Regions from separate parts of the Trichococcus sp. genome, predicted to be linked through region 1. Evidence: a T-box and tRNA genes for the amino acid it is inferred to sense, from the RefSeq annotation. Region 1 holds a T-box; the other holds one or more tRNA genes.
What was found. A T-box is a leader RNA that pairs with one kind of tRNA and senses whether it is charged. The one in region 1 lies ahead of ACTCCX_RS01180 (valine--tRNA ligase), so its partner is inferred to be a tRNA-Val.

Region 1 (15,150 bases):
TATTGGAGCAATGGAAGAAGAGAATCGTATTTTGTTGGAGAATATGACAGAAAAAATTGAGGAAATACATTTCCACCTCGCTTTTACAAGAGGAAAAATCGAGAATCAAGAGGTGGTATTGGTGCAGTCCGGCATCGGTAAAGTCAACTCGGCCATAGCCACCGCCTTCATCATCGATCGTTATCGTCCCGAATTCGTCATCAATACCGGTTCGGCCGGGGGATTAAAGGAATCCTTGCATGTTGGGGACGTTGTTGTAGCGGATAAAGTTGCTTATCATGATGTTGACGCTACCGCATTCGGCTATTCCGTAGGACAAGTGCCTCAGATGCCGCATTATTATATTGCTGATGAAAAAATCGTTGAAAAGATTACGCGCGCAGCGGGGAAAGTCGGCTTGCACGCTGTAAAAGGGACGATTGTATCAAGCGATTCCTTCATCGCATCCAAAAGCGGCACAAACCGCATCAAGGAACATTTTCCGGATGCCTATGCAACCGAAATGGAGGGCGCATCAATTGCCCAGGCTTGTTACGTATTGGGAACACCTTTCGCAATCATCCGTGCCATTTCCGATGGAGCAAGTGATGGCGCGGCGCTGACGTTCGATGAATTCATCGTCGAAGCCGGGAAAAAATCCGCAGAAATGGTCATCGAATTGCTGAAAAACAGCGCAGAGTAGACCGTAATTGAACCACTCACCTGATAATGGGGGAGTGGTTTTTATCATCTGTTGTACTTTTGATGGTGCTTTCCTGAAGGAAGGGTTAAAGGTTGTATGCTGTTTTTAAAATATTGTACAATAAGGATGAAATGTCAAGCTAAGGAGGGGTCTTGAATGCGCCAAGAACTGGTGATCGGACAAGGGGACAGACCGGCAATCATTCATCTGGATAAGCTGAATCGGCATGGATTGATCGCCGGGGCGACCGGTACGGGGAAAACGGTGACTTTGAAGGTGATAGCGGAACAATTGAGCAAAGCCGGTATTCCGGTATTTCTCGCGGACGTCAAAGGTGATTTGGCAAGCATTGCGGAACCGGGTGAGTTGAATGAAAAAATAATGGAGCGGGTGACAAAGTTGCAGCCGGAGGATTTTGAGCCGCGGGCGTATCCGGTTGAACTTTTGGATATCTTCGGAACGAACGGTGTACCGGTGCGGACAACCATTTCCGATATGGGGCCGATTCTGTTGTCCCGTCTATTGGGACTCAATGAAACGCAGGAAGGGATCATGAACATCGCATTCAAAGTGGCGGATGAAAAGCAACTCTTGCTCATTGATATCAAAGATTTGCGGGCGATCCTGAATTTCGTCGGAGACAACGCAACAGAGCTGCGCCGAGAATACGGCAACATTTCCAAACAATCAATCGGTGCAATCTTAAGGGGCTTACTGGTGATCGAGGAACAGGGTGGCGATCTTTTCTTTGGGGAGCCGATGTTCGATATCCAGGATTTATTGAAGATAGATGCAGCAGGCCGCGGTTATGTGAACATTCTGATGGCGAATCGCCTGTTCATGTCGCCAAAACTATATTCGACCTTCCTGTTGTGGTTCCTTTCAGAGTTGTATGAGCAATTGCCTGAAGTCGGGGATCTTGAGAAACCAAAGATTGTTTTCTTTTTTGATGAGGCCCATGTGCTTTTCCAGGACATTCCGGATGTGCTCGAGGAAAAAATCGAACTCATTGTCCGGATGATCCGTTCGAAAGGAGTCGGGGTCTATTTTGTGACGCAAAATCCAACCGACTTGCCGAACGACATTTTGAGCCAATTGGGCAACAAAATCCAGCATGCCTTGCGGGCCTTTACGCCGAGGGAGCAAAAGACCGTCAAATCGGTAGCCGAAACTTTCCGCCAGCATGAAGGAGAGGGATTGGAAAAAAAATTGACGGAACTGAAGGTCGGTGAAGCGTTGGTGTCTTTTCTCGATCCGGAAGGGATTCCTGGCTATGTTCAGCAGGTCATGATTTATCCTCCGGAGAGCAAAATGGGCATCCTGGATCCGCTCGTCAAGGAAGAAAAAATCAACCGTTCTTTGCTGTATTACAAATACAGTGAGGCGATCGACAGGGAATCCTCCTACGAACAATTGCAACGATTATCGGAAATCAAAGCGATTGAGTTGGAGGAAAATGAAGAACTTGCCGCAAGAGACAAGGAAAAATTTGAGCGGTTGAAACAGCTTGAAAAAGAGCGTCAAAATGAACAAGTGCAACGGAAACGAACGAGCAGTTCCCGCGATTCCACAATGGACAGATTCACAAAAAATTTGATGTCCCAAGTAGGCAGGGAAGTCGGGCGCGTCATCTCGCGTGGCATTTTGGGCATCCTGAAAAAATGAAGCCAGACCTAAAAAACCAGTCATCAAAGGTAATATCATTAACTTCAGCAATTTAATAACTGTAAAAAAGCGGGTATGCATGCCCGCTTTTTTTAATATACTAGGAAAGTATAAAATTTTTCGGATTGAAAAGTGCTTCACCGTAGGTGTTTCACACGTTTGCAAAATGTTTCATGCACCTAAAATGATGGCCAGATGTTCAGCAGCTATTCGATAAATTTCGATCAGACATGAGGCCAAATTGTTGGATGTTTCTCGACATTCGATAATCTAGGCTTGATCGGATGTCAAATTGTCGGATCCACCTCACCTATTCGACAATTTTGCCCACCGTGCTAAGCATTTCTTCTGCTTTCTGATTGCCAACCCATCCCATTTTCTCCCGCTGCTAATTTGTGAGCACCCTTAAGTTGCGTAATTGTCAGCAATGGCTGGTCTTTGATTTTTCGAGGTTTAAAATTTCGGATATTGGTGGCGCTTTCCTTAAAATAGCTTACTTTTATTCATGAAAATCTCATATTTGGTCTTGTGTTTTATTTCCGCATCCAGTAGAATAGCACCTATACCACTAATTGAGAATGGTTCTCAATTAGAATCGTTATCATTAAGTAGTTTCTTTTGGAAGATGGTGAGTAGATGTTGAAGAAAATATTGCTTGTTCTGATGGTGGCAGTAGCAATCGTACTTTCCCTCGGCGTGGGAACAGCTGCGTTTTCACTGGAACAGTTTTGGGTCGGGAGCAACACGGACCGTTTGATCTTATTGTCGTCACGCCTGCCAAGGACCATTACGGTTCTATTGGCTGGTGCGGGCTTATCTTTATCCGGACTAATAATGCAGTCATTGACGCAGAATCGATTTGCCGCTCCTGATACAGTCGGAACGGTAGATGCAGCAAGAGTCGGTATGCTGTGCGGCATGATTTTCTTTCCGGGTTTATCGGTTGTGGGGAAGATGACCCTCTCTTTCCTCTTTGCGGCGGCGGGGACCTTCCTTTTTTTGGTGGTGGTGAACCGCTTGCCTTTCAGGAGCCAGATGACGATCCCTTTGCTGGGCTTGATGTACGGAAATATTTTGGGAGGGATCGCCAATTTTTTTGCCTTCCGCTTCAACGTCACGCAGAACCTTTCCGCCTGGATGCAAGGTGATTTTTCGTTGGTCATCAAAGGGCAGTATGAGGGGATGTACCTCATCTTCCTGTTGTTTTTGGCACTCTATTTTTTTGCCGATCATTTTACGATTGCACGTTTCGGGAAAGACGCGGCCAAAAACCTTGGCCTGCCTTTTGAAGCAGTCCTGTTCATCGGGACGCTGTTCGTCTCTTTGACTGTCGCTGTCATCCTGAGTACGGTCGGCAATCTGCCATTTTTAGGAGTCATCATCCCGAATCTTGTCTCGTTGCGTTTCGGTGATAACATCCGCAATACCCACGGCAAAGTTGCGCTTTTCGGAGCGATATTCTTGCTTCTCTGCGATGTCTTTGCGCGATCGGTCATCCCGCCATACGAAATACCGGTGGAAACGGTTCTGGGTGTTTTCGGCGGTGGCTTGTTCCTGTGGCTGTTGCTGAAGGGAGGACGGACTGCATGAAAAATGTGTTGAAAAACCGCATCATCATGAAACGGTTGGCTGTGATCGCGGTGGCTTTGGCTTTCGGATATTTCTTTTGGAATCAAGGAATCGGCAACGCGTTCATCATGAAGTTGCGGAGCACGAAGCTTTTGACATTCGCCGTCATCAGCATCAGCACTGCTTTTGCAACGGTCAGCTTTCAGACAGTTGTGCACAGCAACTTTTTGACTCCCAGCATTCTAGGGGTCGAATCCTTCTACCGCCTTCTGCAGACAGTGTTGATGTTCTTCAGTTTCTCGCTGCTGGGCAGCCAAATGAATGCGGAATGGCAGTTCATTTTCCTGCTGTTACTGATGCTTGGCAGTTACTTTTTGCTGTACCGGCTTTCCTGGAATCGGAAAAATTACGATATGCAGGTCATTCTGATGATTGGGCTCGTCATGGGTACCTTCTTCAACAGTATCAGCTCCTTCATGCAGGTTCTGATGGATCCGAATGAGTATGACAAGTTGCAGACGAAGCTTTATGCCAGTTTTCAGAACATCAATGATTCTGTGCTTTTCTTGGCCATTCCGATCGCCGTGTTTTCGATCGTCAGTCTGTGGCGCAAGCGGAAAGTATTGGAAGTTTTAGGACTGGGAACGCAAACCGCCAAAAATCTGGGGGTCGCTGTGGAAAAGGAGACGAAGCTCACCTTCATGCACGTCATCCTGTTGATGACAGTATCTGCAGCGCTCGTCGGACCGATGATGTTCCTTGGATTTGTGGCGGCGAATATTGCGTATCGGCTATTCAGGACCTATTGCTTGAACTACTTGTTGCCAGGGGCGAGTCTGCTCAGTTTCGTGATGGTCGTGGCTGGACAATTTCTGGTGGAGGAAGTCTTCAAGCTGCAGACGAATCTGAGTATCTTGGTCGAACTGTTCGGGGGAATCTATTTCTTTTGGTTATTATGGAAGGAAAGGAGCAAGTTATGAAAATCAGTAACGTCAGCAAAGCCTATGAGGATGAAAAGGTATTGGATGACATCTCTTTGGCGATCGAGAAAGGAAAAATCACAGCTTTCATCGGTCCAAATGGGGCAGGCAAAAGTACGCTCCTTTCGGTCATCAGCCGTCTGTTGACCAAGGACGAGGGCATATTGACAATACACGGCAAAGAAATCGAAGCCTGGCAATCCGATGAACTGGCGAAGGAGCTTTCGATCCTGAAACAACAAAATGCCTATCAAGTGCGTATGACGGTCCGCGAACTGGTCTCGTTCGGCAGGTTTCCTTATACGAAGGGCAGGCTGAATGATGAAGATCATGCCATGATCGACAAGGTTCTTGGCTATCTGAACCTTGTGGATTTCTCAAACCGCTATTTGGATACTTTGTCTGGGGGACAACTCCAGCGGGCAGCCATTGCGATGATCCTGGTGCAGGATACCGATTACATCTTATTGGATGAACCTTTGAACAATCTCGACCTGAAGCAAAGTATCGTAACGATGCAGACCATCCGAAACTTGGCTGATGAATTGGGTAAAACCATTCTTGTCGTCATCCATGACGTTAATTTCGCTTCCGTCTTTTCGGACAACATCATCGCCATGAAAAATGGGAAAGTATTTCGGAGCGGCACGGTCGAGGAAGTCATCCAGACACAAGTTTTGCAGGAATTATATGAAGTGCCCTTGGAAGTCATCACGACTGCCGATGGGAAAAAACATTGCACTTATCAAGCAATTTAACATAGAGGAGAATGACATATGAAAAAATGGCAAAAGACAATCATAAGTTTTGCAGCACTGTTTACCTTGGCGGCTTGCGGAGCCCAGGGAGGGACTGTCGATACGGCAGACTCAACAACAGCATCCGCCGAGGAAACTGAAGCAACGGTGACCATCGAGGATGCACGCGGATCAATAGAAGTGCCTAAAAATCCAGAAAACGTGGCTGTTTTGGATTTTGGACATTTGGATACGCTGATTGCTTTGGGCAAACAGGAGGCGGTTGCGGGTACTGCGACCGAAAACATGCCGGCTTATCTAGCGGATAAAGCTGATCAATTCGAGAATGTAGGGACGCTTAAGGAACCGAATATGGAGGCGTTGGCGGCTATGGCGCCGGAACTCATCATCATTTCGAACCGCTTGGCGGACTTCGCGGAACAACTGGAGGAAATCGCTCCTGTAGTCGTACTCAGCGTCGACTACACGGACTATTGGGGATCGGTCCAAAAGAACACCACTACCTTGGGGACGATTTTTGACGAGGAGGAAGCAGCGGAAGATGCCATCACAACCTTGGGCGAGGAGATAGAGGCCGTGAAAACGACGACAGCCGGAATCAACGAGAAAACATTGACATTGCTTTTGAACGACGGCAGCATGTCCGCTTTCAGCACGGGCTCACGTTTTGGTTTCATTTATGATACATTGGGCTTCACGCCTGTGGATGCAGCGATCGAGGATTCTACACATGGGCAGTCCATCGGATATGAAGGTTTGCTGGAAATCAATCCGCAAATTTTGTTTGTAGTCGATCGCACGGCGGCTGTCGGGACAGCTTCCGATGAAAATGCGGCGCTATTGGAGAATGAGTTCGTCTATCAAACCGATGCTTACATGAACAATAAAATCATCAACCTGTCCTCCGATTTGTGGTATCTTTCAGGCGGCGGGATTGAATCAATCCATCTGATGGTCGAAGAGCTCGCAGCGGACTTCCAGTAAGCAAAAGATTGTCCCTCTTATGGATTTTTCTCTATAATGATGGAAGGAAATCAGAAAGAGGTGCACGGTTTGGGAGCAAAACATTTCAATAAGGAAGACTTCAACGTTTTTGACATTCAGGGGCTCGACGAAAGGATGGCGGCCATCCGCGAACGGATCCAACCCAAGTTCCGGTATTTTGCGGAAGCGGGCGCCCGCTTCATGGTTTCGGAAGAGGGTGTTGAGTCGGAGGTGCCTGTCCATATCGCCAAGCACCTGCGCCGGACGAAGTATGCACCTGAGAATACCTGGTGCGCCATCGGTGGGGACACGAGGGGCTACAAGAAATATCCGCATTTCCAGATCGGGATTGCGAAAGAAGGTGTCAGCTTTTATCTTTGTCTGATCGATCAACCAGTCAAAGAAAAAGAAATGGCGGCCACTTTATTGGAACGGATTCCGGAACTGCAAAGATTGCCGCGTGATTACGTCGTTTCGGTCGACCATACCGTGCCGGATGTGCTTCCGATTGAGGCAGTCAATTGGGAGTCTGTCCTGATCCGATTGCGGGATGTGAAGAAAGCTGAGCTGTTGATCGGCCGCAAGTTGGCGCCAGCCGATCCGCGTTTGGCTAGTGAAGAAGACACGTTGGCAGTGATGGAGGAGACGCTTCATGAACTGCTACCGCTCTATCGGGCCTGCATGGAATTATACCGATGAAGGCGGAACCGCGACATACCAAAAAGGACTGAACAGGGATCGCTGTTCAGTCCTTTTTGGTATACAAGGAAAGTATAAAATTTTTCGGATTGAAAAGTGCTTCACCATAATCAGGGCTGAACGAACCCGTTCAGCTTTTCTTGCGTAAATCCGGTTTTCTTGTACAAAAAAACGGCAAATTGCTTTGCCGGTTCCTTGATGCCGCTCTCCGGGGAGATTAGCCTAATTTGTTGTAGTATTCTACTACGAATGACTCATCGATTTCAGCTGGCAATTCTTCGCGAACTGGCAGACGGTTCAATGAACCTTCCAATTTTTCTTCGTCGAAAGTAATGAAGTCAGGACGTCCGAACAAAGCTTCAGCAGCTGCTTTAACAACTACCAAGTTTTTGGATTTTTCACGCAAGCCGATTACTTGGCCAACAGCCACTTCGTATGAAGGGATATCGACACGTTTGCCATCGACAGTTACGTGACCGTGGTTAACTAATTGACGTGCTTGACGACGAGTAGAAGCCAAACCTAAACGGTAAACTACGTTATCCAAACGTTGTTCCAATAAGATCATGAAGTTAACACCTTGTTTACCTTCTTTGATTTTACCAGCTTTTTTGAATAAAGTTGCGAATTGGCGTTCGTTCATGCCGTACATGTGACGCAATTTTTGTTTTTCTTGCAATTGCATAGCATATTCAGATAATTTTTTACGGTTGTTAGGGCCGTGTTGACCTGGAACGTATGGACGACGCTCCAATTCTTTACCTGTTCCCAAAAGGGAGATGCCTAGACGACGAGCTTGTTTCCAACTTGGTCCTGTATAACGTGACATAATAAAATTCCTCCAATAAATGTTTGATTTTTGGAGTAAAATAAGAATGATAAGTCAGCAATGCGTGCAGGTCATCCTTCAATCTTCACCTTATGCAGCCGCAAGGGTACGCAATTGAACCATCTACAGATGGCGATGAACTGTTGACGCGGGTGCTTCTTTCTCGCTGCATTATTTTACACGAAGATTATTGTACCAAACAATGGAAGTTAATACAATGGAAAAGTGATGTTTTTCCTGTTTTGGGCTGTTGTGGAACGCTTTTACCATTCCAAGGAAAGGAATTAAGTTTCCATATAATTTTCTGGTTTCTGATTGGTTCTTTCTATGTTATACTAAAAAATGAGATATATTGGGCGTTTTCAATTTTAAATCAAATAAACGAAATTGTCGGAATAGGTGGAGGATTTATTGATGGAGTTTATATATTGGTTAGTAGCGATAATATTGTTAGTATTGGTCGGGTATGGTGCGATCATGTATTTGACAAGACAACAAGCGAATCGGATCAAAGCAATCGATGAGAAGAAACAAAAAGCGATGGCCATACCGGTGGCCGACAATCTGTTCACGTTGAAAAACATGAATTTGACAGGGCAAACGAAGCGCACCTATGAGAGTTGGCAAGCCACGTGGCAGACCATTACGCGTTTTCAGTATCCTGAAATTGAGGCGGCGCTGGTCAGTGCCGAACAGTACATTCAACGCATGAATTTCATCAAAGCGAAGCAAGCCATTTCGCAAGCGGACCAATTGATCGATGAAACAAAAAACAGCGTCGAAAAAGTGAACAAGGCACTCGAAAAATTATTGGAAAGTGCACAGGAAAACCGGAAAGAATTGGAAGAAATTCAGGAACGCTACAATAAAATCCGCAAACAATTACTGGCGCATAGCTTCACATTCGGTCCAGCCATCGAAACGTTGGAGAAGAACCTGAACTATATGGAGCTGGATTTCACGAAATTCAACTCATTGACGAACGAGGGCGACCATATGGAAGCCAAAGAAATTTTATCGCGCATCGAGCAGGATTTGCTGGTGATGGAAGAAGTCGTCGAAAAGATTCCTGAACTGAACGAAAAAATCAAAACAGAGTACGAAGAGCAAGTGAACGATCTGAAAGACGGCTACAAACGCCTATTGGATGAAAAGTACATTTTCGAAGGTGTGGATGTACCTGCTGAGATAGCTGAGGTCGAAAAAGAAATCCAGGAAGCAAAAGATTCCATCGGCCTTGCTGATATCAATGAAGCCGGCAAGAAGATGGATAAGGTCGAACGCGATATCGAAGCGGTCTATGCCATCATGGAGAAGGAAATGGAAGCCAAGGATTTTGTGGGACGCCATACGGCTAATCTGCAAAAGAAAATGGACCATGTCCTGCAGAGCAATCGTTATGTGCTGCTGGAAATCGACCGCGTTTCCCAGAATTACTTCCTGAACAAAAATGAGCTGGGCCGCGCGCAAGAGTTCGAAGAGCAGTTGCTGAAGGAAAATGAAGCTTTGCGTTACTACGAAAAGATGATGAAGGAACATGAGATTTCCTATTCAGTCGTCCGTGAATATTACGAAAAAATCAGCCAGCGTCTTTCCGAAATCGACAAAGAACAGTCCGAATTGGTAAGCAACCTGAGCGATTTGCGCAACCGCGAAAAGGAAATCAAGGACAGTATCGATCTTTACGAGTTGGACATGCGCAATATGAAACGGACAATCGAAAAATACCATCTGCCTGGCTTGCCGAAAGTCTATTTGGATCTTTTCTTCTCGGTAACGGACCGCATCGAAGATTTGGCTTCCAAATTGAACCGCGTGAAGATCGATATGGATGAAATTGATGCGATTTCCAAGATGTGCGAAGAGGATATCGAAATGTTGGATAACCAAACGCAAGCAATCGTGGACAATGCGATGCTGACAGAGTATATGATCCAGTACGCTAACCGTTTCCGTCATTCGCATGTGGAGATCGAAAATGCCATCAACAAAGCTTTGGTGCTTTTCCATCGCGAATATGACTATGAAGGTGCGTTGGAAGCCATCAAACTTCCGCTGAATCGCGTCGAATCAGGGGCTGCCCGCAAAGTGGAAGAATCCTATCAGGAAGAAAAGAATCGCCGCTACTATTAAATTCAGAACCAAAAATACGCAGGGGTCGGGACGTTGTCTCGGCCCCTTTTTCGATGCTGTCAGATGGGAACGCAAGAAATTTAAGCCGTATGCTTTTCATGGTCAGGCATTTTCTATATAATGGATAGGATATCCCGATGAGAGTGCAAAGTCAGTAAGGAAGTGTAGATAAAAATGATTTATTTTGACAACAGTGCGACAACAAAAATGTATCCGGAAGTTTTGGATACTTACCGGAAGGTCAATGAACAATTCTTTGGCAATCCCTCCAGTCTGCACAGATTAGGTAATGAAGCGGATGCTTTGCTGCAGCAATCGCGTAAACAGGTCGCACAATTGCTGGGCGCCCAACCGGATGAAATTTTCTTCACGAGCGGCGGCACAGAGAGCGACAACTGGGCGATCAAAGGCACAGCGATGGAGAAGTTCGCTTCAGGGAAACACATGATTGCCTCTTCTGTCGAACATCCTGCCGTCTCTAAGTCATTGGAGCAGCTGGAGAAGCTAGGTTTTGAAGTCACCTACTTGCCTGTCGATGCGGACGGAATCGTGTCCATCGAGGAGCTTGAGAAAGCGATAAGAAAAGATACGGTCCTGCTGAGCATCATGGCCATCAATAATGAAGTCGGCAGCATCCAACCAATCGAGGCCATCGGCGCGTTGCTGGAAAATTATCCTTGGGTCCATTTCCATGTGGATGCCGTGCAGGCAGTCGGCGAATGCGAGCCGCTAATCCGCCATCCCCGTGTGGATCTTTTGTCGCTTTCAGCGCACAAATTCCACGGCCCAAAAGGCATAGGGATCCTTTACAAAAAACATGGCAAACGGATCGCACCGCTGTTAACCGGAGGCGGTCAAGAGTCAGGGATGCGCAGCACAACAGAGAATGTGGGGGGGGTCGCAGCGATGGCGAAGGCTCTGCGCATGACGCTTGAAAGCAGTGCTTCAAGCCGCAAGCAAGAACAGTTGGTTCGGAGCAAGCTGGTTGCAGCCCTTTCGGAATACGAGGATGTCAGAATCTTTTCGCCTGAAGGCGGAGCCGGCCATATCCTCTGTTTCGCCATGAAAGGCGTCCGGGGAGAAGTGATGGTCCACGCATTCGAAAGCCAAGGTATCTTCATTTCAACAACCAGCGCCTGCTCGAGCAGGAAGAAAGGCACCCCCTACACATTGGGATCGATGGGCGTGCCCGTTTCCTGGAGCCAATGTGCGGTCCGGATAAGCCTTTCCGGCGAGAATACGGAAGCAGAAGCGGAAACCTTCATTGAACATTTCCGGAAATTGCACGAACAATTCCAAAAGATACAATAGAATAACTGACAGATTGGAAGAGAAGATAAATGGAAACGCACATTCAAATCCGCTTTGGCGAATTGTCCACCAAAGGAAAAAACAAAAAACGTTTTGTCCAACAATTGGCGCAAAATGTCAGGATGGTCACAAAGGATCATCCTGAAATCAAAATCAAACCCGAGCACGACTTTATGTTGTTGGAACTGAATGGAGCTGACGAAACTGACATTCTCGATCGTCTCCAACATGTGTTCGGAATCCAAAATTATTCCCCTGTCTATCTGGTCTCGCGAGATCTTAGCGAAGTGAAACGGATTTTGGTGGAGTTGCTTGCCAAAATGGATACTGCCGGCAAGACATTCAAAATCGCCACACGTCGTTCGGATCATGACTACGAGCATGACACGACCTTCATGAATGCCGAGTTGGGGGCCACCGTTTTGGATGCTTTCCCGGGCGTTGCGGTCAAGATGAAGCAGCCGGATATCCTTGTGCGCGTAGACATCAAGACCAGTGGCATTATGCTCAGCACGCAAACTTATCAGGGAGCTGGCGGCTTGCCTGTCGGTACCGGCGGCAGAGGCATGCTCATGCTTTCGGGCGGAATCGATTCGCCGGTGGCTGGTTATCTTGCCATGAAACGCGGTGTTAAGATCGAGGCAGTGCATTTCCACAGTCCGCCGTACACTAGTCCGCAAGCCTTGCAAAAAGCCAAAAATCTGGCTGGGAAATTGACCAAATTCGGCGGTGAAATTCAGTTCATCGAAGTGCCGTTCACGGAAATCCAGGAAGAAATCAAAGAGAAAGTGCCTGCGGATTATCTGATGACGGTCACGCGCCGGATGATGCTGCGGATCACGGATGCCATCAGAGCGGAACGTAAAGGACTGGCTATCTTCAACGGGGAATCTTTGGCCCAAGTTGCTTCCCAGACGCTGGAAAGCATGGTCGCCATCAATGATGTCACAACGACGCCGATCATCCGCCCGGTAGCAACGATGGACAAATTGGAAATCATCGCATTGGCACAGAAAATCGATACGTTTGATTTGTCGGTGCAACCATTCGAGGATTGCTGCACGATTTTTGCGCCACCGTCGCCAAAAACGAAACCGCATTTGGATAAGGCCAGACGCTTTGAAGCGCTCCTTGATTTGGAACCGCTCGTGGCGCGTGCGATTGCGGGCGTCATTGTGTCGAGCATCACCGGCCGTGAGGACACCGCCAGCCAAGACGAGGCACTTTTTTCTGATCTGCTTTGATTTGTCCTGCGAGAGCGTATCTTTACCATTAATCACCGCTTATCTGTATAATGAAAGTATTATCGGTTAAGGGGGAATGTTTTCATGCAAGTCACATTGAAGGGTGAAATTGTTGAAGTTTTAGGGACGCAGCCAGTGGTTGGGAAGAAGGCGCCGGCGTTTTCGTTGTACAATACGGAAGACGAAAAGGTAGCTTTGGATGATCTGCGCGGTTCAGTTGTCTTGATCAGCGTATTCCCAGATATCAATACGAGCGTCTGCGACAAACAAACACGCACATTCAACGAGACGGCGGCGAACATCGAAGGCTTGAAGTTGTTGTCGGTTTCGAGAAATACAAAAGAAGAATTGAATGACTGGTGCTCGGCGAACGGCATCGATATGCAGATGCTGCATGACGACGCAGGCGAGTTCGGCGAAGCTTATGGGCTTAAAATCCCAAAAATGGGCAACAAGTTGGCCCGCAGCGTGTTCGTCATCGACAAAGAAGGCGTCCTGTCCTATATGGAAATCGTCCCTGAAATCGCGACGGAGCCGAATGAAGAAGCAGCATTGGATGCTGCCAAAAAATTACTCTGATCGCATTGAGATTTCAATCAAAAGGTGCTAAACTAGTGGAGTATAAATAAAGCTTCGATCAAGAAGAGTAACTTACCCGGAACCACACAAGAGAGAAAAGCGTTTGGTGAAAGCTTTTTTGGGGAAGGAAAGTGAAGTAGCTTGTGAGCAAGTTGCGTGAAGGTCTATGGACTGAGTAGCGCAGCTCGGAGTATTCTCCGTTATCAAAAAGAGAGACAGGAATCCGATTCCTGTAATTTAGGTGGTACCGCGATTCATATCGTCCTGCATATTCGTATGCAGGGCGTTTTTTTTCGCAACAAATCGATGTAAAAAAGAGAGAGGAAGTGGCTGAATGTCTAAAGCAGACGCAATGCCGACAAAATATCAATCCCAGCAAGTGGAATCTGGGAAATATCAAAAATGGGTGGAAGCGGGGCTGTTCAAGCCTAGCGGTGACAAGAGCAAAAAACCGTATTCAATCGTGATTCCGCCTCCAAATGTAACGGGAAGACTGCACTTGGGCCATGCCTGGGATGTGACGTTGCAGGATATGCTGATCCGCCAAAAACGCATGCAGGGATTCGATACATTGTGGTTGCCGGGTATGGACCACGCCGGCATCGCTACCCAAGCCAAGGTTGAAGCGAAATTAGCCGAAGAGGGCCTTACCCGTTATGACTTGGGTCGAGAGGCCTTTGTCGACAAGGTTTGGGAATGGAAAGAAGATTACGCCAGCGTCATCCGCGAGCAATGGGGAAAAATGGGCATTTCCGTTGATTATGATCGGGAGCGATTCACATTGGACGACGGTTTGTCGGATGCAGTCCGTAAAGTCTTCGTCGGCTTGTACGAAAAAGGCTTGATCTATCGCGGTGCCTACATCATCAACTGGGATCCCAAAGCGAAAACTGCCTTATCCGACATCGAAGTCATCCATAAGGACGTGCAGGGCGCCTTCTACCACTTCCGCTATCCGATGACGGATGGTTCGGGCTATCTGGAATTGGCGACTACCCGTCCGGAAACGATGCTTGGTGATACCGCCATTGCTGTTCATCCGGAAGATGAAAGATATCAGCAGTTCATCGGCAAGACCGTGACTTTGCCGCTGGTGAACCGGGAAATCCCCGTCATAGCCGATGATTATGTCGAGATGGACTTCGGGACCGGGGTCGTAAAAATCACACCGGCTCATGACCCGAACGACTTTGAAGTCGGTCTGCGCCACGATTTGCCGCAAGTAAACGTCATGAACGATGATGCAACGATGAACGAAGCGGCCGGGAAATATGCAGGCATGGACCGTTTTGCAGCGCGCAAAGCGATCGTTAAAGATATGAAAGAACTGGGCTATTTGGTCAAAGTTGAAGAAATGACCCATAGCGTAGGACATTCGGAACGCACAAATGTTGTTGTGGAACCGCGCATCTCGACGCAATGGTTCGTCAAAATGCAACCGTTGGCTGAACGGGCAGTCGGAAACCAATCCACTGAGGAAAAAGTTTCCTTCTATCCGGAACGATTCGAGAGTACTTTCCTGACTTGGATGGGCAATGTCCACGACTGGGTCATCTCCCGTCAACTGTGGTGGGGACATCAAATCCCGGCCTGGTATCATAAGGAAACCGGCGAAATGTACGTCGGTATGGAAGCCCCAAGCGACAGCGAAAATTGGACACAGGACGAGGATGTTCTGGATACGTGGTTCAGTTCGGCGCTTTGGCCGTTCTCGACG
Region 2 (15,150 bases), on a different contig from region 1:
AAGCCTTCTTCGCTGACGATCGTTTCGATATTGGAAGGATAACCTTCGATGGCGCCATGCGTATAGACTTTTATGTCGCGTTTTTCGAGTTTGTTGATGAACACTTTAGTGGCCGGTTGTCCATTGTAGCGCGTGATAACGACACTGTTGACGGCCAATCCGTATTCCCTCAGCTCATCGATAAGGCGGAAGACATCCATATCGTAGGTGATGCCGTAGTCCCCTCGGATTTTGTTGCGTTCGATATCCCCTGCATAGACACAAATCAGGATTTCCGCCTGATCCTTCAATTTCTGCAGCAATTTGATCTTGGCATCTTCATCAAATCCAGGCAATACGCGTTTCGCATGCTTATCGCCGATCAGTTTGCCACCGAATTCAAGGTACAATTTATCGTAATTATTTACCCGTTCCAGGATATATTTCGATTGTTCTTCAATGTATTTCTGTGGATCAAAGCCGATTTGCTTCATCTGTTTTCCTCCAGTATCTGTATGGTGCATTTGTATACCTGTCATTCGCTATTGTTTTCAACTCTAACTATTATAGAGGTTTTTCTTTGATTGGCAATACACATTTTCGGAGTCTGAGCATTTTGTCCAGCAGAAAAACTCTGGTTCCTCTTAACCCGATCATCCGTTTACCTATTTGCCCTTCAACAGCATGCGTGCCATAACCCATGCGGTGAGCGGAATGATTGCGGTCACTCCGATACCGATGACAAACATGGAGAGCACTTCCGAAACAAACACTTTTGCGTTCAGCGCCTCCCCGAAAGTATAGGACAGATCCCTGAACCAGAGGAAAAGCGCTAGATAAGCGCCGATGAAGGAAAAATACAGCGTATTCGTCGTCGTTCCGATGATGTCCTTGCCGATCGTCATCCCTGACCGGAACAATTCCTTGTCGCTCAACTGCGGATTGCGGTGATGGACTTCATACAATGAGGATGAGATGGAGATGGCCGTATCCGTAATGGCAGCAATCGTTCCGGTAATCATCGTGCAAATACCGATTTGGACGAAATCTACATTCACAAAAAAGGAAAGCGTCGTGTACTCTTCCACTTCCTCTGGCCCGAATCCCTGAATCAGCGCAAATCGGTGCACGACAATAATCAGCAAAAGCAAGAAAAAAGTTGTGACGATCGTGGCAATAAAAGCCGCCTTGGTTTTGATGTTCACGCCGTTTATGTAAACCAAATTGATGTAGCTGACCACCAAACACGCCAGCAAAGTCACAAAAAGCGCATGAAAGCCATTAATCAACAGCAACACCAAAACATAGAGCACCGCAAAATTGAAAAACAACGACAGGAATGAAGAAATCCCTCGTCTGCCGCCCACCACAGCCATCAGGAGCAGAAGCAATAGTGCCAATACCATCTGAACGCTCATTTCGGATCACCTGCTTTCTTGGGAATCAGGCGGACTGCGGTAACCATCGCCAACGGCACCGTCAAAACGATACCGATACTGCCCGCCAAAGCCCGGGTGATTTCCAAAGATAGCTGCATCGAAAAGGTATGGAATACGTCGGAGCCGTTCTCCAGATAAAAAACAAGCGTCGGAATCGCTCCGCTGACATAGGCAAAAAGCAGCACATTTGCCATCGTTCCCATGATGTCCTTGCCGATTTCGCGTCCCGACTGGAGTAAAGCTTTGGCGGATATCGCGGGGTCTTTTTCGTACAGTTCCTGGATGGCCGCGGTCATCGTGATGGCGACATCCATTACGGCACCCAAGGAGCCTATTAATATGCTGGATAGGAAGATGCGTCGCGGGTAATGCGTCACAAACTGCATTTCCTCATAGCGCAGACCTTGCCCGTTCGTCCCGGCAATGACCCCGTAGGCGATAATCAAAGTCAGGAATGTTCCGATCAAAGTAGAAAGGATCGCTGCGTAAGTCTTTCTGTTTCGGCCGCTGACCAAGAGGAGTGTCAGGACGGTCCACCCGAACACTGCAGCACTGCTGATCCATAATAATTGTGCATTATCCGCAATTTCATAGCTGTCCAAGGCGATACTGAACAGCAAAATGTTCCCTGCAATACTGATGAGGGAAAGCAGACCTTTTTTCCCCGCTACCGCCACCAATAAGATCAGAAACAAGGATCCAAAAAGGACAACATATTTATCCCGTTTTATTCCGGAAACTTTAGCTGTCAAGGCACCCGAAGCGCTCTCGCTTAAGGAAAGGAATACTTCATCGCCTGAACGATACATCTGGCTATAGGCAAGTGAGTCGGAATAGTTGTTTTCTATCACGAGCTGTGCCCCTTTCGACACCCCATTCATAAGTACAGCCGTCAGTTTTTGGTTGTATATGAGATAGCCTTCCCGACCTGCGCCGATTGTTTCATCGGTTCCAACAGCTTCCACTGCAATGATTTTGGCGATCGGCTCTTCGTACCACGCGTAGTTATGGTAGCTGAATAGCGTCAGCAGCCCCAACAACGCCGAAAGCAAGGTCAATAATATACGTTTATGTCTAAGCAACAATCCTTTTTTCATCCGTTTTTTTCCTCCCTCCAACAGATTGCCGCATGGATTTTATCCTAGATTGTGACAGAGAATCTTTTCCATACGGATGTCATCGCGCCATTGGCCTTGTGAATAGGTGAAGTGAGGAATGACGCCTATTTGTGTGAAGCCGGATCTTTCATACAGCCTTATTGCTCCGGCATTGTGCGAAAATACCCCCAATTCGATCCGCTGATAGCCGAGCTTGCGGCATTCTTCTTCGTACAGGGCCATGACCATTTTGCCGATTCCCTTGTTGCGCCAATCCGGAGCGCCGATGTAGATGCCCAGCCAGGCTGTATTTCCGTCGTTTTTCAGAAGCGCTGGAAAATCGCGGATGATTGACGCCATTCCGATTGGTTTGTCATCCACGCAGATGAAATAATTACGTTTGTTCGGATTGGACAGGCTCTCGCAGACGTCGCTTTCCGTCACCAAAGGCAGCTCGGCTGCTTCATCATAGTGTGGCGTGATGAATGGCGCTATGACCGGGTCATTTTCCCAACTGAGGATCTTCTGGATCAGTTTTTCGTTCAACGGTAAGTTTTTTAGTTGCAAATTCATTTTATTAACTCCTCATTATTTACACTGATCGATCATTCCATGCGAAAAGGATTGCACCTCTTGGTTAGGCGCAATCCTTTTTGAAAATCTGCAGAGTTCTTTTTTACAAAACCTTTTCGTAGCCCCAACGCATGTCGCTGATGCTCGTCAGGATGTGACCGCAGTAGGTATACCCGGATTTCTGTAGTGCCCGTTGCATGCTTTTGTTGTCGGGATGCGTATCGATGCGCATGCTGGTATAGCCTTTTTTACGCGATTCATCAGCAGCCCATTCCACGATTTCCCCAAGGACACCTTGACCACGGAATGTTCCTTTGATTGTGATGCGATGGATGACCGTGTAAGGATTATCCGTCAGCCATTGGCCTTCGGTAATGACTTTATAGGTTGGGTCCTCTCCGTAAAAAAAGGCAAACGTTGCCGCTGGTATGCCATCCCGCACGTAGATATAGCTGTATCCTCCGGCCATATCCTGTAGAATGACCGCTTCATTCGGGTACCCTTTTTGCCATTGATCGATGCCGGACGCCTTCAGCGTGACTTTCGCTTCATTGATGATTTCCATGATTGCGGGCAAATCTGCTGGCGTTGCTTTTCTGATCATTGCTCCACCGCCTTCCGTTTTCTATTTATATAAGATTATACCGGAAACCTTGATATTTTCAGTATTTTTTTCTGTTTTTCTTCATTTTGAGTGTTTCCATTTTTTATAGGTTGAACAACTTTCGGTACTGCTGGATATAGGACTGCTTTTGTTTTTTCAGCATGTATAGTGCATTCTTGATCTGATCCGGCTCATCCGCCATGTCCAAGTCTTCCTTTTGTTTTTCGATTCCTTCAACCACCGGCTCACAGTAGGCCGCTTCTTTGATTTCATCCAAAATGGCGATGATCTGCTTCCGCATCCTCTCGACACGGGGGCCTTCACCGGCCTTTATCTCATCCAGGCATTCGACGAGTTCCCGGAATGGAAGGTTCCTTCTGACTTTCCCACCCTTGATGCGGATATATTCTTTTTTGAATTCCGTCACTCCTGGCACTGATCCGTTCAGTTGGTACCACCCATCGTACAGGATCCATCCGCCTTCCGGTTCCTCTGGGATGAAGTCTCTCTTTAAAATGTATACCTCGTCCGCGCCGGTAATTTCCGCCACCCAACATTTGCTTTCGCTGTCTGCCGGACTGAGCTGCAAACCTAACTTCGACATGAAAAATTCCTCTTTCTGATCATTATTAATAGTGCTATATAGAATGAATTTAATTTCTACTCTTTTCGTTTTTCCAGTATAATTAAGGTAAAAAATAGGAAGGGTTGAATCCGATGGACGCCCAAATCCAACTTAATGAACTGAAGCAAGCAATGAAACAAACGAAGGATCGTAGACTTTTTGAACGCTACCAAGCTGTCTACCTATACTTAGATGGGCACACGATGAACGAAGTTGCACAAATCATCGGCCGTACCCGCAAGACCGTAAGCGGCTATGTTTCCTCCTACCGAAAAGCAGGCCTCGACGGCCTAGTCCGGCACCATTCAAATGGAAGGCCCAGACGGCTGACCGCTGATCAAGAGGCATCGCTAGCCACTATCGTATCCACCAAGCTTCCATCAGATGTTGCATTGGGAATGTTTGCTAACTGGACGCTCGCTCTCATGATTATGTATGTGGAGAGGGAATGGGGAGTCACCTACACCGTCCGGGGCATGTCGCTCCTTATGGAGCGGTTGGGTCTGTCCTACACGCGTCCCACCTATACGCTGGCTAAGGCGAATCCAGAAAAACAGCGTGTTTTTCTGGAGGAGACCTTCCCAGATCTAAAAAAAAACTGATGGAAGAGAAAATCGATTATCTCTTATTTCAAGACGAGTCCATGATTCGAGATTACCAAGCTATCCAACGGACCTGGTTTCTAAAAGGAAGACAACGGATAATCCCTACCTACGGAAAACATTGTGGTACAAAGCTGATTGGCTGCCTGGACTACGCGTCGGGTGAGATCCTATGCAGCGAGAAAGAGCACTACGACGCAACATCCTTCTTAGAATTCCTAGTCTTTGTTCTTGAGCATTATCCGGTTGGAAAGGTAGTCATGATTCTGGACAATGCCCGTATCCATCATGCGAAACTGATCCAGCCATTCTTGGAAGAGAATAAGGGGCGTTTGGAACTCGTGTTCCTTCCTCCGTATAGCCCTAATCTCAACTTGATAGAGGGACTATGGAAATGGCTGAAGGAGACGGTTATCAATAACGTATTTTTCTCAAGCGTCCAAAAGATCAATCTGGCGGTTCAGAGTTTCCTCACTTGGATAAACGAGCAGAGGGAGATTGTCATTGACCGTCTCTGCGTGAAAATGTAGGGTAATTATTTTATTCAACTTATATAGTTTACCATCAAGCAGCTTGCGCTTTACCTGATTCCATTAATTCATTATACGCTAACTCCATACTTGTGGATAGGAATTCACTTCCCGACTCGTGGGACTTTCTTCTTCGGAGCCTTTTCATTAGTTACAGACCCTCTCCTATAGTAAAATGTATCTATTGACAGACCAGTAGAAACATATGATTTGGGAGGTACTCTCATGGCAAGCAACCGGAAAAAAATCACTCTGGCCCTTATCAGTATCCTGACTGTGGGTGTCATCACGCTCGTCCTGCTCGCAAAGAACGGAAAAATCGAACGGATAGCTTTTGCCGAAGAAACGAACACGGAAGCCAGCCTCGGTTCACTGGATGAACTAATGGTGGGACTGTCCGACTATCCCGAACTGTACCGAGCGGCTTTTGAAGAGGATGGCATCGATCCGGAAGATAACATTTTCATCATCCCGGGAATGGATGCCACTTTGACGCTCCACCATGAGCACGAAGAAGCGGATATCTGCACTACGATGACGCCGCAAGGATTGGCAGTGAACAAAGATTACCTGTTCATTTCCGCCTACTGTCAAACAAAGGAACACAATTCCGTCATCTATGTGCTTGAAAAAAAGAGCGGTTCCTTCATCAAGGAAATCGTTCTGGACGGCATTCCGCATGCAGGCGGGATCGCTTTTGACACGAACCACGACCTGCTTTGGGTAACCTCAGAAAAAGGCGATACCGCGCAGGTCATCACACTTGCTTTGACGGACATAGAGGCTTATGACTTCACAGATTCTACTGAACCAATCGTCTACACGGACAACATCGAACTGCCCGACATCAAACGCGCTTCCACGATAACGGTCCATGGCGATGACCTTTATGTAGCTTATTTCAATGATGATGGCGCGAGCGTCATGCACCGCTATCTGATCTCCACAAAAGAAAATGAGGATGGGAAGGAAGTCCATACGCTCGACTCCGGGAAGAGCACGGAAGAAGCTTACCCCGACGATGTCGACAAGATCGGCAAAGAGATCCAAGGCCTGGCTTTTTACCAGGAAAAGCTGATGCTGTCACGCTCTTCCGGACGTAAGCAAGACTCGACATTGCTTTCCTTTGATCGTTTGGAGGAAAACGAAAATTTCACTGACAAGAACGCCAGCACCGAAATCACAATGCCGTCCTACTTGGAACAGATTGCAGTCGATGGAAAACAACTGTACATCCTCTTCGAGTCAGGTGCTTACCCTTACCGCGATCATGGCAACCCAAGCATCGACCGAGTACTGCGTGTGGAAATAGACACCTTGTTCTCGGAATGAATTGCCTACCATTATCGGAATTGAAAACAATACGCAAAACAGGGAGCTGCCTACAATTAAGACAGTTCCCTGTTTTGCGTATGCGATTCCCAACTCACTGTCCTAAAACTCAGTCTATATGATCGGTCAGCTCGATGCGTTGATCTCCTTCCAAAAGCTCCCTCACGATTTCCATGTAGCGCTTGGAGATTTTGCTGAGCGGACGCACTTTTGAATAGATGAAGCCGATGGTGTTTTTTTGATCGACATCCATCGGCACAACGATGATGTGATCCTGTGTGTTTGATTTCAGGAGACCGGATCCGACCAAATAGCCATTCGTCACAGACAGCAGATTCAACACGGTCGCGCGGTCACTGGCACTGATCCTCTGAGCATTTTGATCGACTTGAACCGACTCTTCCATCAATTGCAGGGTACTGTTTTTGCTTTGATCGAAGGATATCACAGGATAAGGGTGGAGATCCTCATGGGATATCTTCGCTTGTTTCGCCAACGGATGGAACTCGCTGAGGAATACATGCGGCTGGAACGCAATCAGCGGATCGAATTTCAGGTCGAATGCATCGAGATACTGTTTGATGACCTTCCCGTTGAAATCATTCAGATAGATGAAGCCGACTTCGCTGACGGCATCGCGCACATCTTCCATCACTTTCGAAGTGCTCGTCTCCAGGAAACGAAAATTCAATGATTCTTCCTTCTTTTCCGAAACCAGTCGGGCAAAGCCTTCCGAAGCAAAATCATAGTGCTGACTGGAAACCGAAAACAGTCTTCTGTTTTCGGTTGCAGACAGATAGCGGTAATCCAGCTGGTCCGCTTGGGCTACGATCTGATCGGCGAACTCCAAAAGCATAGCCCCTTCTTTGGTTATTTCGATCCCTTTTTTGGAACGCTCGAAAATCTGGATGCCATATTCTTCCTCCAGATCTTTGATGCTTGACGACAGACTGGACTGCGCCATATATAATTGCCTTGCGGCCTCCCGAAAAGTGCCGTATTTCGCCACTGTTATGACATATCGCAATTGCTGAAGATTCATATTTTTGCCACCTCGCTCTATTTTCCGATGGGTTCCCATCAATTCCACAAAAAAAGTGCATGCGCGTCAACAAAACACACATGCACAAGTATTCATCATCATTTCAGCGCTTCACTTGGATGCGGACGCACAATCTGCTCCATAATCCCTTTTACAGAGCCGGCAAAAACGCCCGGTTGTGGAGATCAAACGATGATAAGAATATTCCTGCATGTTTCTTACATCCGCACATACAACACATCATCTTCTGCATGGTTCTGCCTCCCCTTCTGTCCTCATCGCTTTCTAATAAGATAGCGATATTCTTGGCTTCTGTCAATCATTTTCACTTGTTTGGCCTCAAATGGATGCTTTTTTCATTGTAAGCTTCAATTATATGCTACTTGCAGCGTTTTTGTCCTGATTAGGCAGGATGGATACTCTGTTTTCTGGTATACTTCAGAAGAGACGACCGCGGCACTATGGCGGTAAACAGAGTCAGGAGCGATTCAGATGAAAAAAACAAACCAAAAGAAGCCCAGCAATAACAAACGCACTCGGCAGGACAAAGCAGCCGAACCTCAAAAAAGCTTTTCCACAAAAGGGGTTACACAATATCCCGTGACCGAACCAATCGAACTGCTGCCTTTCTTGCTGCAGATCCTCAGCAAACAGAGCCGCAATTCTGTCAAATCGATCCTAACCCGCGGACAAGTGACGGTCGACGGCAAGGCCACTACCAAGCACAACCACCCCTTGGAACCCGGACAGACAGTCGGTATATTGGCGAATAAGGAAGCCATCAAAAAGACTTCCTTATCAAGCCTCAAGATCCTGTTCGAGGACGAATCCATCATCGTGATCAATAAGGACGCCGGCTTGCTGTCGATGGCAACCGACGATCCACAGGAACCGACCGCTTACCGCCAATTGAGCCACTACGTCAAAGAAGACAACAAAGCGAATCGGATTTTCGTGGTGCATCGCTTGGATCGGGATACATCCGGCGTCATGCTGTTCGCAAAATCCGAAGAACTGAAAGAAAAGCTGCAAAATGATTGGAAGGATATCGTCAAAGAACGCATCTATACCGCTCTGGTCGAGGGAGAGATCAAGAATGATGCCGGAACCATCTCCTCTTGGCTGACCGAAAGCAAAGCCATGAAGGTGCATTCCAGTCCGAAAGACAACGGCGGTAAGCATGCCGTGACCCATTACCGGAAAATCAGAGGAAATCGGGATTATACGCTGCTGGAGGTAGAACTGGAGACCGGCCGCAAGAACCAGATCCGCGTCCACATGGAATCTTTGGGCCACCCGGTCGCCGGGGACAAGAAGTATGGCGCCCGCACCAATCCGATGAAACGTTTGGGATTGCACGCTTCCACACTCGCATTCATCCATCCCACGACCGGTGAACTCGTCCGCTTCAGCGCACCGGTGCCGAAAGCTTTCCTTTTGTATTCGAAATGACAAAAAACATGATTTCCATTGCGGGGAATCATGTTTTTTATTTTTTATGCAAGCTTCTGCTGGACCGGAATAAGTTGCCAAACGCCGGTTGGCGATCTAAAAATTCAGCCTATCCGCGGTAGCGCAGCGCCAGCCCTTTCAGGAAATTGCGCGCATAGCGGTCGCCGCAAGGCTTGTAGTTGCGGTGCCCTTCTTTGCGCAGAACAGCGCTCAGTTCGCTTTTTGATACGGTGACGCCTGCCGATTCCAGGATTTCAAGCATATCTTCGTTCGTCAAAGTCAGCGCAATTTTGACTTTCTTCAGCAGCAAATTATTGACGTTCCCGTTGTTCAACACAAATTCAGTCTTAGGTTCCGGTTCGCCGGGCTTCACTTTCGGCTTGCCGCGTTGGGAAGTGATGAGTCCGTTCAAGAACGACTCCAAGGTAGTATTGTCGCAAGCCAGTTGCTCGTCATCCGTTGGAGCGGCAGACCCAGCAAATTCTGTTGCTTCATCTTTTTTCGATTTTAGCAGCATTTTCTGCACTGCTTCCTTCGTCAACTCAATTCCACCCAAACGGAACACTTCCACCATATCCGCGTCCTTGATATCCAGCGCATAGCGCAAGCGGATCAATATATCATTGTTGTCCATAATTAGCCTCCAAATTTTCCTGTAAAATTATCCTTTTCCAGTATACCTTGTTGGCCTATGGAATGCATGCCTTATTCGTTTCTCATTTTTTTTAATTTCCCTCTTCACTTCTCACGCAAATATGTTATAATCAAATATACGAGCAGGTGGTTCATCTGTTTAACGGTTCCTTAGCTCAGCGGGAGAGCACTACCTTGACATGGTAGGGGTCGCTGGTTCAATCCCAGTAGGGACCATCAAGATTCAGCACATTATAGTGAGTAAAGAGGCACAATCGAAAAAAACTCGATTGTGCCTCTTTTTATGTTCATTTCTGCAAGAGCCTGTACATCAATTAGCAGCTTCCGGAGCCTCGCTCATTGTTGCATCCAAAAGATATTCGCCTTTACTGCTGTTTCCCTCTGTGGCGAAACGCGCATCGAGATCATTGAAATGCCACCATTCCGAAGCCAAGGGAGTAAGGCCGGCATCCGTGCTGTAGCGCTGCAGGAGGATCGCTGCCTCATTCATCGTATCAGCCAAAGTGGCTTGAACCCAAGCGGTCGGGGAACTGGATTTGACCGGTCCGGTGAACGTAGCCGAAGCCATGCTCAATTCATGGATGGTTGTCGGCATCGTGTATTCCGTGTAGCCCGTTATGGCGGTCGCGGCATAATCGCCGATGACAATTTCCTGCTGTTCCGTTACTTTCGCCAGCGTGACATCGATGGCATAACCCATCTGATGATTCGAAACGCTCGTCGCGATGAACCAGTTGGTGTCCCAAGGAGGTGTGTTGATGCCCGCCATCACTTCCGGATCGGCCATAGCCAAAGCAGTCAAAGCGTCCACCGTCAGCGTCTGGACGGAATAAGGACGATACCCCTCATAAATGACCAAGGTGTTCCCCTCCGCCAAGGCGGCTTGTTGCGCCAAATAAATTTTCTTCGACATACTGTAGAGCACCGGCACGATATCGGATACCTTACCCAGACGTATGTTGTAGGCTTTTCCGTCATAAAGCGCCACTCCCGTTATGCCGGGAATCGTTTTTCCGGAAGAAACGAACTTGGAGGCGTACGTATTGGTATTGTCATAGATGATGGACGGGATTACATCCGGAAGATTGATGAAACAATGAATATGCTCCACCCATCCTGATTCAGTAGCGGTCCGGACATACCACCAGTCACCCACCTCTTCAAGAACTTCAAAAGCGGTTCCTGCCTCCAAAGCGGAAATCGTCTCGGACTCGGCATCAGCAGTCGCCTTCAGATCCATCCCAATTGAGGCATAGCCGGTCGCTCCGCTGACGGGAAGTTCCAGATCTCCTTCATACCCCAAAGGTTCCGGCTCTTCCGGCTCGACCACCGCTGTATCATCTTCAACGGGTATAGCTTCTTCTGAAGTCACCGCTTCGACAGCTGAACTCGTCGAAGCGATCTCCGACTCCTCTGTTTCCGTCTGTTCATCCGAGCCGGAGCAAGCCGACAGCACAGCAACCATCAGGATGCCGATGACAGCGCGGGGCCAATTTTTATTGATTTTCATTTATATGCAGTCCTCCATTACGCGGATACGATCATTTTTACTAGTTCCAACAGCAACAGATGGAACGGATAGAAAGCATAGAAACCCCATTTCATCAGGTTGGATTTCTTGCCTTGACGGCCTTTGTATAAAAGCAACAGCGGCACAGCCAGAAAAATACCGACTTGGTAGGATTGCGTCCAACCGATTTCTCGGATGGACGGGATGATGTGGAATAAAGTCCCTATCACTGCAAAGCTCAGCAGCTGCTTTTCGATTTGTCCCCTGAACAATCCAAAAAACAGGATCCACAAGGCCGCTACATAATTCCAATCAGCCGGGACCGCAAACAGACAGCAAAGCAAAACGATTGTTGCTTTAAGCGGAAGGGACCAGTCCTCCTGTTTTGCCGCCGCTAAGGCCACCAAGCCTAGCGCCAAGCCCCAGATGACGCTCGTGGCTTGCCACCACGGGAGGCCGAAATACCAGACATACGGGAAATGCGAGACTGCGGCAAACAGCATTAACCGCACGATATATTTTTTCAAATCGGATGTGTAATGATAGCCTTCCGCAATCATATAGCACATGATTGGTGCGGCAATCCGCCCCGCTATCCGCAGCACCACACCTTCAAGGCTGTCCTGCGGCCCAAATACCGCAAAGATATGATCGAAAAACATTGCGAATATGGCAAGGTTCTTCAATGTATAGGATGATAGGTCTTTTTGACTCTCGCGAATGCCCTGCATAGGGGTGCTCCTCACTGTCACTTGTTTTCACTGCCTTTTCTGTAAATGGATGACCGACCTGTCCGCCAGTCCGGTCCTTTTCCACAGTATAGGCTTCCGGGAGTCCGCCAATCCCCGAAAAAAAGGAAGAGATTTGCGGAAAAACTTACGCAATCCGAAATTGGATACGTTAACATTTGCAAAACGCATGCGAGAAGCCATTTTTGGGAAAATTGGACCGTTCACTTTCTCTCGGATTGGACGGTCCCATAGTCCTTTGCATTTGCTAAAATTATCAGCAATATACGAAACGAGAAGGAGGACTTCCTGATGAGATACAAACCGAATTACGCCCCGGGTCCGACTGAGGTACGCGAAAATGTACGTTTGGCCCGCGCAAAAAGAACCAACAACAGCGACTTTGACAAAACATTCGTCCGCTATTACCGTGAGGTCAGCCAAAAAATGGGCAAAGTCATGGGCACCACAAATGAGGTCCTGTTACTTGCTGGTGAAGGGATCCTGGCTCTTGAGGCCGCTTGCGCAAGCCTGACGGAACCTGGCGACCGCGTACTCGTGCTGGACAACGGCATCTATGGCGAAGGCTTCAAGGATTTCGTCAGCATTTATGGCGGCGTACCGGTCGTCCTGAGTTTCGATCACCACAGCGGCATCCCCGCTGAAGCAGTACGCGCCTATCTGGAGAAGGATTCCGACTTCAAATATGCCACCCTGGTCCATTGCGACACGCCGACATCGGTACTGAACAACGTCGCCGAGCTTTGTCCATTGTTGAAGAAATACGGCATCCTGACGGTGGTCGATTCCGTCGCCGGCATGGTTGGCGAGCCGATTAACGTCGACGAAAATAAAATCGATATCTGTTGCGGCGGGACCCAAAAAGCCATTTCGGCCCCGGTCGGACTGGCGATTGTCTCAGTCAGCGCAGACGCGCAAAAAGCGATGGACAACCGCAAAACGCCTATCGCTTCCTTTTATGCCAATCTACAGGTCTTCAAAGGCTACGCGGAAAAAGAATACTTGCCCTACACGACTTCTGCTGGCGATGTCGCAGCGCTTGATGCCGCTTTGGACAACATCCTGGAGGAAGGCATCGAGACCGTTTTTGCACGCCATGACAGGATTGCTTCCGCAGTACGCGGATCCGCCCAAGCGTATGGATTGGAGTTGTTCCTGGATTCCGACCGTTCCAATACAGTCACTGCCATCAGGATACCGGAAGAAATCGGCGCCTTGCGCCTGCAGGACCACCTCAGCGAAAACTACAATCTGTTGGTCGCAACTTCATTGGCACAATACGCAGATGTGATCTTGCGCATCGGACATATGGGCGAAAATGCCTTCATCGACAAACTTATCTATGTTTTGTCCATCATCGACAACGGTCTGCGCGATCTCGGCTTCGCCGGAAACGGGGATTTGGCCCAACTTTTCATCGACATTTACAAAGAAAATAATTAGGAGGCTTCACTATGCAAAAAGCACAAGGTTATTCAAACACACGCACGTATGATTTGGTTTTGACGGCAATCCTGATTGCGCTCGTATTCGTAGCGACGGTCTTCCTGAACATCAAATTGCCTATCACGGCAAACGGCGGACTGATCCACCTCGGCACTGCGATGCTCTTTCTCGCATCCATCCTGTTCGGGCCGAAAAAAGGCGCTATCGCCGGAGCGGTCGGCATGGCCATCTTCGACCTTATGGCCGGATGGGTTCTGTGGGCTCCCTTCACATTAGTAACCCGCGGCTTGCAAGGCTATCTGGTCGGCAGATTGGCCTGGTCGAAAGATCGTCAAGGGAACAGCTTTGCTGTGAATCTTTTAGCCACGCTGCTTTCGATTCCCATCATGCTGGTCGGTTATTATCTATGCGAATGGATCCTGTACGGCAATGCCATCACCCCGTTCGCTTCGATTCCCGGTAACCTCGTCCAGAACGCGGTCGGTATCGCCATTTCCTTGCCGCTGTCGGCAATTTTGAAAAAGATGAATATCGCTGGAAGATAACGAATTGAAAAGGAAGGCTCTGTCTCGGGATGAGACAGAGCCTTCCTTTTTGGTAATAGTCCTCGGGTTGTCTGATTCTTTAACGGTATCGGATTGGTATAGAGTGGGTGAAGCGTGCAATTTTATTTGGTTATTGCAGATAGCACCGGCCAGATGCCCGTATTGACGAATAAAGTACCTGTATTCGTCAATCTTGCCTTTCGCTATGCCCAAATTGTCGAATGGGTGGCGACCCCCAAAAGTTAGAGTTTTTATTATGCAGCCGTTTGGCTGGCTTGGATTCGGTATTGGACTGGGCTGAGACCAGTTAATTTTTCTTTTGATCGAACATGGTTATACCAATGGATATAGACCTCTATCCGTGAGCGGAGTTCTTCATAACTGACTAATTTTTCACCGTGATACATTTCTTGCTTCAGGATGCCGAAGAAATTTTCCATCGCCGCATTATCTGCACACGTTGCTTTTCGAGACATACTCTGAAAGATTTTATCTTCCTTCAGCGCTTTGACCCAACGATTATGTTGATAGTGCCATCCTTGATCAGAATGGATAGTGGTTCGAAACTTGGCATGTTTCTTTACGTAGCCGAGGGCTTCTTCAAGTGGCTTCATCACCAATTCCAACGACGGTCGATTGTTTATGCCATAGGCAATAATTTCTCCGTTGTATAGATCAAGGATGGGGCTAAGGTACAATTTTTCTTCTCCTGCACACTTGAATTCGGTCACATCTGTCGCAAGCTTCTGTAGAGAAAGAGGCGTAGAGAAGCGTCTGTTTAAAAGATTCTTGGCAACGGTCCCTACCTTGCCTTTATAAGAATTGTATTTTCGTGATTTTCGCATGAATTTGATGCACTTTATTCCCAGTTCTTGCATGAGACGAGACACTTTCTTGTGATTGGTAATGTGTCCCAATTTCCCTAGTTCTTTAGCGATTCGTTTCGCTCCGTAGCGCTCATGGAAATTGAA

Region 2: it has a tRNA-Val gene. The T-box ahead of ACTCCX_RS01180 (valine--tRNA ligase) is inferred to sense a tRNA for this amino acid. The anticodon was not compared.

What each region holds. Positions count from the first base shown of each region.
Region 1 is NZ_JBSQPW010000002.1:115,935-131,084, forward strand. It holds gene ACTCCX_RS01120 (5'-methylthioadenosine/adenosylhomocysteine nucleosidase) at 1-682, shown strand, start outside; gene ACTCCX_RS01125 (helicase HerA-like domain-containing protein) at 839-2,347, shown strand; gene ACTCCX_RS01130 (ABC transporter permease) at 2,984-3,937, shown strand; gene ACTCCX_RS01135 (iron chelate uptake ABC transporter family permease subunit) at 3,934-4,896, shown strand; gene ACTCCX_RS01140 (iron ABC transporter ATP-binding protein) at 4,893-5,654, shown strand; gene ACTCCX_RS01145 (siderophore ABC transporter substrate-binding protein) at 5,673-6,638, shown strand; gene ACTCCX_RS01150 (DUF1054 family protein) at 6,675-7,337, shown strand; gene rpsD (30S ribosomal protein S4) at 7,555-8,166, opposite strand; gene ACTCCX_RS01160 (septation ring formation regulator EzrA) at 8,581-10,299, shown strand; gene ACTCCX_RS01165 (cysteine desulfurase family protein) at 10,474-11,610, shown strand; gene thiI (tRNA uracil 4-sulfurtransferase ThiI) at 11,640-12,854, shown strand; gene tpx (thiol peroxidase) at 12,939-13,433, shown strand; T-box leader at 13,479-13,703, shown strand; gene ACTCCX_RS01180 (valine--tRNA ligase) at 13,768-15,150, shown strand, end outside.
Region 2 is NZ_JBSQPW010000032.1:16,680-31,829, reverse strand. It holds gene ACTCCX_RS09825 (DUF1846 domain-containing protein) at 1-473, opposite strand, end outside; gene ACTCCX_RS09820 (YibE/F family protein) at 645-1,397, opposite strand; gene ACTCCX_RS09815 (YibE/F family protein) at 1,394-2,515, opposite strand; gene ACTCCX_RS09810 (N-acetyltransferase family protein) at 2,555-3,088, opposite strand; gene ACTCCX_RS09805 (N-acetyltransferase family protein) at 3,192-3,692, opposite strand; gene ACTCCX_RS09800 (hypothetical protein) at 3,796-4,296, opposite strand; one part of gene ACTCCX_RS09795 (IS630 family transposase) at 4,410-4,907, shown strand; one part of gene ACTCCX_RS09795 (IS630 family transposase) at 4,910-5,449, shown strand; gene ACTCCX_RS09790 (YncE family protein) at 5,675-6,781, shown strand; gene ACTCCX_RS09785 (LysR family transcriptional regulator) at 6,891-7,823, opposite strand; gene ACTCCX_RS09780 (RluA family pseudouridine synthase) at 8,316-9,275, shown strand; gene ACTCCX_RS09775 (YehS family protein) at 9,385-9,909, opposite strand; tRNA gene ACTCCX_RS09770 (tRNA-Val) at 10,074-10,145, shown strand; gene ACTCCX_RS09765 (SH3 domain-containing protein) at 10,240-11,439, opposite strand; gene ACTCCX_RS09760 (TraX family protein) at 11,457-12,170, opposite strand; gene ACTCCX_RS09755 (pyridoxal-phosphate-dependent aminotransferase family protein) at 12,480-13,631, shown strand; gene ACTCCX_RS09750 (ECF transporter S component) at 13,643-14,179, shown strand; gene ACTCCX_RS09745 (IS3 family transposase) at 14,434-15,150, opposite strand, start outside.